DNA from 2 places in the Arthrobacter antioxidans genome. Region 1 is predicted to be linked to the other one. Evidence: riboswitches for the same ligand, from Rfam matches in the RefSeq annotation. Region 1 holds a riboswitch; the other holds the start of a gene.
The links. A riboswitch is a leader RNA that binds a small molecule or an ion and turns the genes downstream of it on or off. The one in region 1 is predicted to bind S-adenosylmethionine.

Region 1 (5,058 bases):
GAGGTCGACGAACGAACCCTCACCGACGACCATCCCGTCATCGATGACCACTGCCCGGGAACACAGGGAAGCGGCCGCCGCGACGTCATGGGTGATGAGCAGGATGCCGGTGCCGGCTTGAGCTGCTGTCCGCAACGCCGAGAGCACGAGCTGCTGTGACACGACGTCGAGGGCCGTCGTCGGTTCATCCGCAACCAGGAACGAGGCACGACAGGCCAGCGCCTGAACGATGCAGACGCGTTGCCTCTGTCCGCCGGAGAGCTCCATCGGGAAGCTTCGCAGGACCCGCAGCGGGTCAGCGAAACCGACCTCCTCGAGCATCGACGCAACCCGACCGGTCGCCGCTTCCCGGGTTGTGGCGGCACCTGATCGAAGGAGAACGGGAACGAGTTGCCGATCGATCCGCACCAGCGGATGAAGAGCAGTCAGGGAGTCCTGACGCACCGCGGCCACCTCCGGGCGGAGCCTCGTGGCACGACGAACCTCCCGACCATGGATCACCAGACGACCAGTAACGTGCGCGCTTCCCGGGAGGGATCCCGTGATGGCCGCGGCCGTCATCGACTTGCCCGACCCGGAAGCCCCGATCAAGGCCACTGTTTCACCAGGAGCAACCGCCAGGGTCACATCCCTGATGATCCGGCGGTCCCCGATGCGCACCGACAGACCACGGAGGGTAAGACCCACCCCGCACCCACCCTCCCATTATTGATTACCGTTCTCACCAACGGTAACGAAATGAGGATGGTTCTCAAAACGGTGACAGTCCTTCGAGCCGGGTAGCGTCCCGGTGCGGGCTCGTGTCGGGATGGGCACGGCAGGCAAAGCGGGTGCGGCCAGCGGACAATTCCTGCGGGACAGGCGCGAGGGGGTCAGGCACGCCGCCGCAGTGATGGGACTGACTGAGCCGGCCGCGAGCTGCCCCTGGGAGGTGAACCGTCTGGGGTCGACTCCGCCGAGTGTCGCTGGATCGTGATTCGCGCTACCGGTGGGTGTAGGTGAGGCAGTCAGCGTTGTCGGGTCCTGGGCCAACGCGGACTTCGGGCGCGTTGCACATCAGATGATCGTTGTGGGTGCATTCGGTGCGCTGGCACGCTCCGACGCCGGCCAGGACCTTGGGCAGGCCGCCGTGGACACCGATGTCGATGAAGGTGGCGCACGCTGCGTGGTCCTCTTCTCCGCCTACTGTGATGGCGGCTGCGTTGCAATGGGAATGGTCGTTGAAGGAACAACTGGCGACACTGCATTCTGCAACTTGTGTGCTCATGACAAAGGTCCTCCCTGGTTCAGCTGCCCGGCCGGGCAGCCTCCTGCGTCCACGGTAGGCCTGATGGAGGCGATCGAAAAGACCCAATCGGGTGACGTGATCTGCGACGGGATCCGGGGACAGGCTGTCCTTCCCGCTGGCAGGATAGCGTCATGACTGCCGAGTCCTCGTCCTCCACCGCGCCCTCCGCAGCGGACGGTCCCGCCGGCCCTCCGGCCTCGCGGCGACACATCACCGCCGAACTGCTGATCGTCTTCGGGCTCTCGCTCGGGCAGTCCGGCGTGTACGCCGTCGTCAGCCTGGCGGACAAGCTCACGCGCGGGCCCCTCGCCGGCCAGACCACCACCCTGAACCCGGTGCTCAACGAGCGCGAGTACTTCGACCTCGCCTACCAGCTCCTGGACATCCTCTTCGCGCTGATGCCCGTGGCGCTCGTCCTGTTCCTGCTCAGCGGCCCCGGCGTCTCGGCCGTCCGGCGCCTGGGCCTCACCTTCGAGCAGCCGCTGCGCACCGTCGGTTTCGGCGTGGGCCTCGCCGCGATCATCGCCGTCGGCACGCTCGGGGTGTACGCGGGAGGCCGCGCGCTCGGCATCACGACGGCGCTCGTGCCGGCCGCGCTCGACGACTACTGGTGGACCATCCCGGTGCTCGTGCTGTCCGCACTCCGGCACGCGGTGCTCGAGGAGGTCATCGTGGTCGGCTACCTGTTCATCCGCCTGCGAGACCTCGGCTGGTCCACCCCCGCGATCATCATCACGAGTGCCCTCATCCGGGGCAGCTACCACCTCTACCAGGGGTTCGGGCCGTTCATCGGGAACGTGCTGATGGGCCTGCTGTTCGCCTGGTTCTACACCCGGACGCGGCGGGTCATGCCGCTCGTGATCGCCCACGCGCTCATCGACATCACGGGGTTCGTCGGCTACGCGCTGCTCGGGCCCGCCCTGGGGATCGGCGCGTGATCGGAGGCTAGATCTCGACGCGACCGCTGTCGGTCTCGAACGTCACCGACATGACGCCGGGCGTCCCGTTGGGGGCGATCCACTGGACCTGCACGTCGTCGAGCGTCTTCTCGACGTCCGTCCCGAGCCAGTCGGTCACACGCTCCGACGAGCCGGCGATGGTGAGGCACTCCAGCTTCACCGAGGCGGGCCGCGCCTTCGAGGGATGGAGGTCCTCCGTGCCGTCGTCCCAGCGGAGCAGATAGGGGACCTGGGGGTCCGCGATGAGCCCCTTGATGCCGATCTGCTGCCACGTGAGCTCCTGGCCGTCCGGGAACTTCCGGTTGCCGGGTACGGCGCTGCGTCCGAGGCGCTCCTCGAACGGTGCCAGATCGTCGACGGCGACGCACCAGCCCATCCAGCCGCCGCCGGCTTCGGAGCGGGCGCGGACGGCCTGGCCGAACGGGGCCTTGTCCGACGCCGGGTGGTTCAGTACCTCGACGACCTCCAGGTACTGGCCGTTGACCAGGGGGAAAATCATGTTGCGCGTGCCGAAGCGGGGGTGCACACCACCCTTCACCGGCTCCACGCCGAGCTTGGCCGAGATTCGATCGGCCGTCGCGGCAAGTCCATCGGGTTCGCAGGCATAAGATACATGGTCCAGGCGCATGCGGCTATCTTGGCACTAAGTGATCTGGGTCTCGACTAAGGGTTGCCTTACTCCCTGGGGCGTGTCGGGGGAGAGGGCTGGGACCGGATCGGGAGTGCTCCCGCGGGCCGCTTCACGGAGGGTCACACGGTTGCCGGATCCGCCCGGATCGGCTTACATGAATGCAGGTCATGAGTGCCAGCACACAGCCCCGGCTTGCTGGCCGGCAACCCTCCAACCGCGGTGGGGTGCCCCGGGTGAAGACCAGGTCCGGCGTCCCATCGGCGCCGTTCAAGCGCGGGCTCCTGCGGGGTCCGGTCTCCCGGAGCGGCGTCCGCCGGCCGGAGCATCGGACAGGCGGAGCCCCTGATCAGAGGGAACACCATGTCCAACGATTGGTCCTTTGAAACACGCCAGATCCATGCCGGCCAGGTGCCGGATGCCGTCACGGGGGCGCGTGCGCTCCCCATCTACCAGACCACCTCGTTCGTCTTCCCGAGCGCGGAGAGCGCCGCGAACCGGTTCGCCCTGACCGAACTCGAGCCCATCTACACGCGGATCGGCAACCCGACCCAGGAGGTCGTGGAGACCCGCATCGCGAGCCTAGAAGGCGGCGTCGGCGCCCTGCTGCTGGCCTCCGGCCAGGCCGCGGAGACCTTCGCGGTCCTGAACATCGCGGAGGCGGGGGACCACATCGTGGCCAGCCCCAGCCTCTACGGCGGCACCTACAACCTGTTCAAGCACACCCTGAAGAAGTTCGGGATCGAGACCACGTTCGTCGAGGACCCCGACGACCTCGGGCAGTGGCGCGCGGCGGTCCGCCCGAACACCAAGCTCTTCTTCGGCGAGGTGGTCTCCAACCCGCGGCAGGACGTCCTCGACATCGAGGGCATCAGCGCCGTCGCGCACGAGCACGGCATCCCCCTGATCGTCGACAACACGCTGTCCACGCCGTACCTGATCCGGCCCATCGAATGGGGTGCGGACATCGTGGTGCACTCGGCCACCAAGTACCTCGGCGGCCACGGCAACGCCATCGCCGGGGTCATCGTGGACTCGGGAAACTTCGACTTCGCGCAGGACCCCGAACGGTTCCCCGGGTTCAACACGCCGGACGAGAGCTACCAGGGGCTCGTCTACGCCCGGGATCTCGGGGTGGGCAGCGCGCTCGGCGCGAACCTCGCCTACATCCTCAAGGCCCGCGTCCAGCTGCTCCGCGACCTCGGGTCGGCCGTCTCCCCGTTCAACGCCTTCCTCATCGCGCAGGGACTCGAGACCCTCAGCCTGCGCGTCGAACGCCACGTGCAGAACGCACAGGCCGTCGCCGAGTGGCTGGAGGGGCACGACGGCGTCGAGCGTGTCACCTACGCGGGCCTGGCCTCGAGTCCCTGGTACGAGCGCGGGAGGAAGTACGGGCCCAACGGCACGGGGGCGATCGTGAGCTTCGACATCGCCGGAGGGCTGGAGGCGGGGAAGCGCTTCGTCGACGGCCTCGAACTGCACTCGCACGTCGCGAACGTGGGCGACGTGCGCTCGCTGGTCATCCACCCCGCGTCGACGACGCACAGCCAGCTCGGGGCGGAGGCCCAGCTCACCGCGGGCGTGCGACCCGGCCTGGTGCGGCTGTCCGTCGGCCTCGAGAACCTCACCGACATCCTCGCCGATCTGGATGCGGGCTTCCGCGCCGCCAAGGGAGCCTGACCGTTCGTGACCACCTACCCTCCTGCTCCGCTGCCCGACTGGACCCACGACGCACCGCCCCACGGGGACGGGCTGCTCCGTTTCGCGTCGATCGGTCCGCTGGTCCTCGAGACCGGGGGTGAGCTGCCCGACGTCCAGCTCGCGTTCGAGACCTGGGGCAGGCTGAACCGGGACGGCTCCAACGCCGTCCTCGTGCAGCACGCCCTGACCGGCAGTTCGCACGTGGCGCGCGGCGCCTCGGAGGAGGAGGGCTGGTGGGACTCCCTCGTGGGCCCCGGCCGCACGGTGGACACCGACCGCTACTTCGTGGTGTCCGTCAACATGCTGGGAGGCTGCTACGGCTCGACGGGGCCGTCCAGCCTCGCACCCGACGGCGAGCCGTGGGGTGCACGGTTCCCGTTCGTCACCATCCGCGACGCCGTCCGCGCGGAGAGCCTGCTCGCCGACCAGCTCGGGATCGGCCGCTGGCACTCCGTGCTCGGCGGGTCGATGGGCGGCGCCCG
Region 2 (5,058 bases), 1.6 Mb from region 1:
TTCCTCCCCGTCAGGGTCCCTGATTCGATCGTCTTCATGCCTTCGCTCCTTCACCGATCTTCGCGGCCAGTTCGTCCGGTTCGGGCTTCTGCTTCTTGCCCACGCGGAGCCGGTTGTCGATGAAGTTGACCAGGTGCGTGAGCGGGATGGTCAGGCACAGGTAGAGCACGCCGGCCGCGATGAGCGGTGACAGGTTGCCGGTGTTGCTCGCGGCGTCGTTGCCCACCCGGAAGAGCTCGCGCTCACTGGCGACGAGGCCGATGAAGTAGATGAGCGAGGACTCCTTGATGAGCGAGATGAACTGGTTCACCAGGGCCGGCAGCACGCGCCGCACGCCCTGGGGGATCACGACGAGCTGCATCGACGAGCCGTAGCTGAAGCCGAGGGCCCGCGACGCCTCCAGCTGTCCCTTCTCCACGCTCTGGATCCCGGAGCGGAAGATCTCACCGATGTACGCCGAGGCGATCAGCGAGAGGGCGAGGATGCCCAGCGGGTACGGGCTCGTGCTGCCCGTGATCTCCCGGAGGATCGGTCCGAGCCCGAGTCCGATGAGCAGGATGATCACGACGGCGGGCAGCCCGCGGAAGATGTCCGTGTAGATGCGGGCGATCCACCGCAGCACGCGGTTGCGTGAGATCCCCATGACGGCGAGGATCATGCCGACGATCGTCCCGATGATCCCCGACGCCAGGGCGAGCATGAGCGTGTTCGGCAGTCCGACGGTCAGCAGGTCCGGCAGGACCGCCGCCATCGCCTCCCAGTCGAAGAAGGTCTTCCCGAGCTGTTCGAGGGCATCCATGCAGGGACCGCTACTTTACTTCCACGGCTTTGCTGCCGGGCTTCCAGTCGGAGGGCATCTCGCGGTCCGGGTACCACTCCTCGGTGAGCTCGGTCCACGTGCCGTCGGCGACGACGGCGTCCAGGCCCGCGTTGAGGGCGTCGATGAGCGGCTGGTTGTCGCTGTTCACGGCGTACGCGGTGAAGTTCTCGGTGTTGATGATGGTCTCGGCGATCGTGGTGTCGTCGCCGTCCTTCACCTGGCCGGTGGCCTGCTGCGACGGGGCCACCCAGGCGTCCACCTGCCCGTTCTTCACGTTCGCGTACACGGTGTTGTAGTCGGGGAAGCGCACCGGCTCGAGGCCGAGGGTGTTGGAGACGTAGTCGTCCTGGACGGTGCCCTGGACCACGCCGATGCGGGTGCTCTCCGAGAGGGAGTCGAAGCCCGTGACGGAGGAGCCGTTCTTCGTGACCACGGCCATGTAGCCGAAGTCGTAGCCGTTGGTGAAGCCCACGTTCTCGCGGCGCTCCGCGGTGGTGGAGATCGAGGAGGATCCGACGTCGAACTGCTTGTTCTGCACCTGGGCGAGGAGCGCGGAGAAGTCGGTGGACGCGAACTCGACCTCGAGGCCCAGCTTGTCGCCGATGGCCCGCAGCAGCTCGTTGTCGTAGCCGGTGAAGACGCCGTCCTCGAGGAAGATGTTCGGCGGGGCGTCGGAGAGCGTGCCGACGCGCAGCGTGCCGTCGGTGACGAGGCCGAGCTCCGAGACGTCGATCTCGTCGATCGGCGTCGTGGTGTCGGTCGTGTACTGGTCGAGCGACTGCTGGTCGCTGCCGGCCAGGGCGTCGGTGGTCTCGGTGGGCTCGCTGCTGCCGCTGCCGCAGGAGACGGTCAGGGCGAGGAAGGGGACGGCGAATGCCGCCAGGACCTTGCGGGAGATGTTCATGGTGTCCTTCGAAGTGCCGGCCCGGATGGGGGCGCGGGGAACGGGGGATGGTGCGGGGGACGCCGGATCACGGCGACGGGGGACAGGCTGCTGGGTGACACGCTCACTGTTCTGGGCTGTGCGAGGGTGCGGGTGCCGTCACCGGGGAATGGTCCGGGACAGGCCGCACGACGCCGTACTTGCCAACCGGGGGACTTGTCCCGGCGGCCGAATCTTCACCTGGAGCACCCCACTACGGGAGAGGGTTGCTGTCCAGCCGGCCAGGGCCGAGGGCTGGAACTCTTGATTGCAGGCAAAACGCTAGGGCAGCACGGAGCATCGGGTCAAAACGGGACGTGCCGGAAACCGACACTTGACGTAGCAGAAGGGCCTCAGGGCGCCCTTTTGTGGCGGAGATTACACGAAGCGGTCCACGAGATCGGTGAGTTCGGCCGTCAGGGCGGTCGAGGTGCGCAGCTCCTGGCCGTCCAGCGAGAGCACCGGCGCGAGGAGCCGGATGCTCGAGATCAGCCACACGGCGTCGGCCTCGAGGAGGTCGCGCGGTTCCAGCGGCCCGTAGCCGAGCTCCCACCCCTGCTCCTTCGCCGCGGCGAACAGCGCGCTCTGCGAGGTTCCCGGGAGGATCCCGCTCTCGAGTTGCGGCGTGAGGAGGGTCTTCCGGCCGTCGCGCTCGTGGGCGAGGAGCACCGTCGACGTCGGGCCTTCCAGGACCTTGCCGTCGGAGGAGGTGAAGATGACGTCGTCGGCCCCGTGCGCCTTCGCGTACCGGACGGCGGCCATGTTCACGGCGTAGGAGAGGGTCTTCGCGCCCATGAGCAGCCAGGGCGCGCGCTGGGCGACGGTGCTGTCGTACCCGCGCTCGAGGAAGAGGACCCTCAGGCCCGTCTCGCGCTGCCGGAGGGTGGCCTCCGGCACGCGGGCCACCTGCACCCAGGCCGTGGCCTGCCCGGCGCCCTCCACCCCGCGGGTGGCGATCAGCTTCACGACGGCGTGACCCTGGTCCGGTTCCGCCGCCGCGAACTCGCGCAGGCCCGTGCGGATCGCGCGGCTCCAGGCCTCGGCGTCCGGCACGGTGAGGTCCAGGGCGGCGGCCGACGACGCGAGGCGGGCCAGGTGCGCCTGCTCCTTGCGGGGGGCTCCGTCGACGGCGAGCAGGGATTCGAAGAGGCCGTCCCCGCGGGTGGCGCCGAGGTCGGTGGCCATCAGCTGCGGCCGGGACGCGTCGACCACCCTGCCGTCGTCATGGGCCGGGTCCAGGAACACGAGAACAGTCATGGGCCACAGCGTAGCCGCCGGGACCCCGCGGCCTCAGGTGAGTCTGACCTTCCGGGTGAAGAGTTTCTGCAGCAGGATGAAGACGAGGAGCAGGGCGCCGATCACGATGCGCGTCCACCAGGAGCTCAGCGTGCCCTCGTAGGAGATGAAGGTCTGGACGATCCCGAGCACGAGCACCCCCGTCAGGGAGCCGAGCACATAGCCGTACCCTCCGGTCAGCAGGGTCCCGCCCACCACGACCGCCGCGATGGCGTCGAGTTCCAGCCCGGTGGCCGCCAGGCTGTACCCGGAGAGGCTGTAGAACGAGAAGAGGATCCCGGCGATCGAGGAGCACAGTCCGCTGATCCCGTACACCAGGACCTTGGTGCGCGGGACGGCGAGACCCATGAGCAGCGCCGAGGACTCGCCACCGCCGATCGCGTACACGGTCCGTCCGAACCGCGTCTGGTGCAGCACGTAGAACGCGACGGCGACCACGAGGAGGGCGATCACGACACCGGGGGAGACGAACAGCCTGCCCACCAGCGGGATCCTCGCCTGCGCCATGGACGTGAAGAAGGGGTCCGTCACGGTGATGGAATCGACACTGATGACATAGCAGAGACCGCGCGCCAGGAACAGGCCCGCAAGGGTGACGATGAAGGGCTGGATCTCGAAGACCTGGATCACGAGCCCCATGAGCAGGCCGAAGGTGGCACCGGTCAGGAGGACGAGGACGATCACCGCGGCGGGGTTCCACCCGGCCTGCAGGAGGGCGGCGGCGATCATCATGGACAGCGCGACGACGGACCCGACGGAGAGGTCGATGCCCCCGGTGAGGATCACGAACGTCATGCCGACGGCGAGGACGATCAGGAACGTGTTGTCGATCAGGAGGTTGAGGAAGACCTGCCCGGACAGGAACCCCGGGTACATGACCGCGCCGGCGGCGAACATGGCGAGGAACAGGCCCAGCGTCGCGAGGGTGGGAGCGTACCGCGCCTTGCCCCGCAGCGGGCTCATGCGGGGGCGGTCGAGTGGTGCCGGGGTGCGGGTGAGGACGGACATCAGGCGGCCACCTTCGGTCGGGACGGTTCGGTCACGGGCCGCCGTCGCCGGCTGAGGAGGGTGCGTGCCCTGCTGGACTGCAGGAGGCACACGATGATCACGACGAGCGCCTTGAAGACCAGGGTGGCTTCGGGCGGGACGCCCAGCGTGTAGACGGTGGTGGTGAGGGTCTGGATGATCAGCGCTCCGACGAGGGTGCCGACCAGGCTGTACCGGCCACCGGCCAGCGAGGTGCCGCCGATGACGACGGCGAGGATGGCGTCCATCTCGATGTACAGGCCGGCGTTGTTGGCGTCCGCCGCCGTGACGTTCGAGCTGATCATGAGGCCGGCGACCGCCGCGCACAGCCCGCTGAAGACGTAGACGGTCCAGGTGATGGTGCGCGCGTCGAGCCCGGCGAGCCTGCTCGCCACCGGATTGATGCCCACCGACTCGATGAGCGTGCCGAGGGCCGTCCGGCGCGTCAGCAGGCCGGTGATGCCGAAGGCGGCCGCCGCGATGAGGATCGAGATGGGCAGGCCCAGGAAGTACCCGGCCCCGATCGCCTGGTAGGAGTCGTTGGACACGGAGATGATCTGGCCGTCGGTGACCAGCTGGGCCAGTCCGCGGCCCGCGGTCATGAGCACGAGCGTGGCGATGATCGGCTGGATCCCGATGGCCGAGACCAGGAAACCGTTCCACGCCCCGAGGGCGAGGCCCGCGACGACGGCGATCGCCACTGCCGTCGCGGCGGTCTGCAGGGACGCCGGGTCGGGGGAGCTGTAGATGTACATGCAGGAGACGGCGCCGGCGATCGCCGCGACCGCCCCCACCGACAGGTCGATGCCCCGTGAGGCGATGACGAGCGTCATGCCGAGGGCGATCAGGATGGTGGGTGCCCCGTTGCGGAGGATGTCGATCAGGCTGCCGTAGAGGTGGCCGTCCTGGACGCGGACCGAGAGGAAGTCCGCACGGAAGAGCTGATTCAGCAGGAGCAGCAGGACGAGGGCGAGCACGGGCCAGGTGAGGCGGT

Region 2: another riboswitch for S-adenosylmethionine. It lies ahead of MWM45_RS15445 (ABC transporter substrate-binding protein); the one in region 1 lies ahead of MWM45_RS05480 (bifunctional o-acetylhomoserine/o-acetylserine sulfhydrylase).

Annotation. Positions count from the first base shown of each region.
Region 1 covers NZ_CP095501.1:1,196,126-1,201,183, forward strand. The annotation lists gene MWM45_RS05460 (ATP-binding cassette domain-containing protein) at 1-660, opposite strand, end outside; gene MWM45_RS05465 (DUF1540 domain-containing protein) at 983-1,267, opposite strand; gene MWM45_RS05470 (CPBP family intramembrane glutamic endopeptidase) at 1,420-2,226, shown strand; gene MWM45_RS05475 (VOC family protein) at 2,234-2,875, opposite strand; SAM riboswitch class IV at 3,042-3,158, shown strand; gene MWM45_RS05480 (bifunctional o-acetylhomoserine/o-acetylserine sulfhydrylase) at 3,239-4,555, shown strand; gene metX (homoserine O-acetyltransferase MetX) at 4,562-5,058, shown strand, end outside.
Region 2 covers NZ_CP095501.1:3,347,630-3,352,687, reverse strand. The annotation lists gene MWM45_RS15455 (amino acid ABC transporter ATP-binding protein) at 1-38, opposite strand, end outside; gene MWM45_RS15450 (amino acid ABC transporter permease) at 35-799, opposite strand; gene MWM45_RS15445 (ABC transporter substrate-binding protein) at 810-1,724, opposite strand; SAM riboswitch class IV at 1,895-2,012, opposite strand; gene MWM45_RS15440 (aminodeoxychorismate lyase) at 2,121-2,999, opposite strand; gene yjfF (galactofuranose ABC transporter, permease protein YjfF) at 3,033-4,046, opposite strand; gene MWM45_RS15430 (ABC transporter permease) at 4,046-5,058, opposite strand, start outside.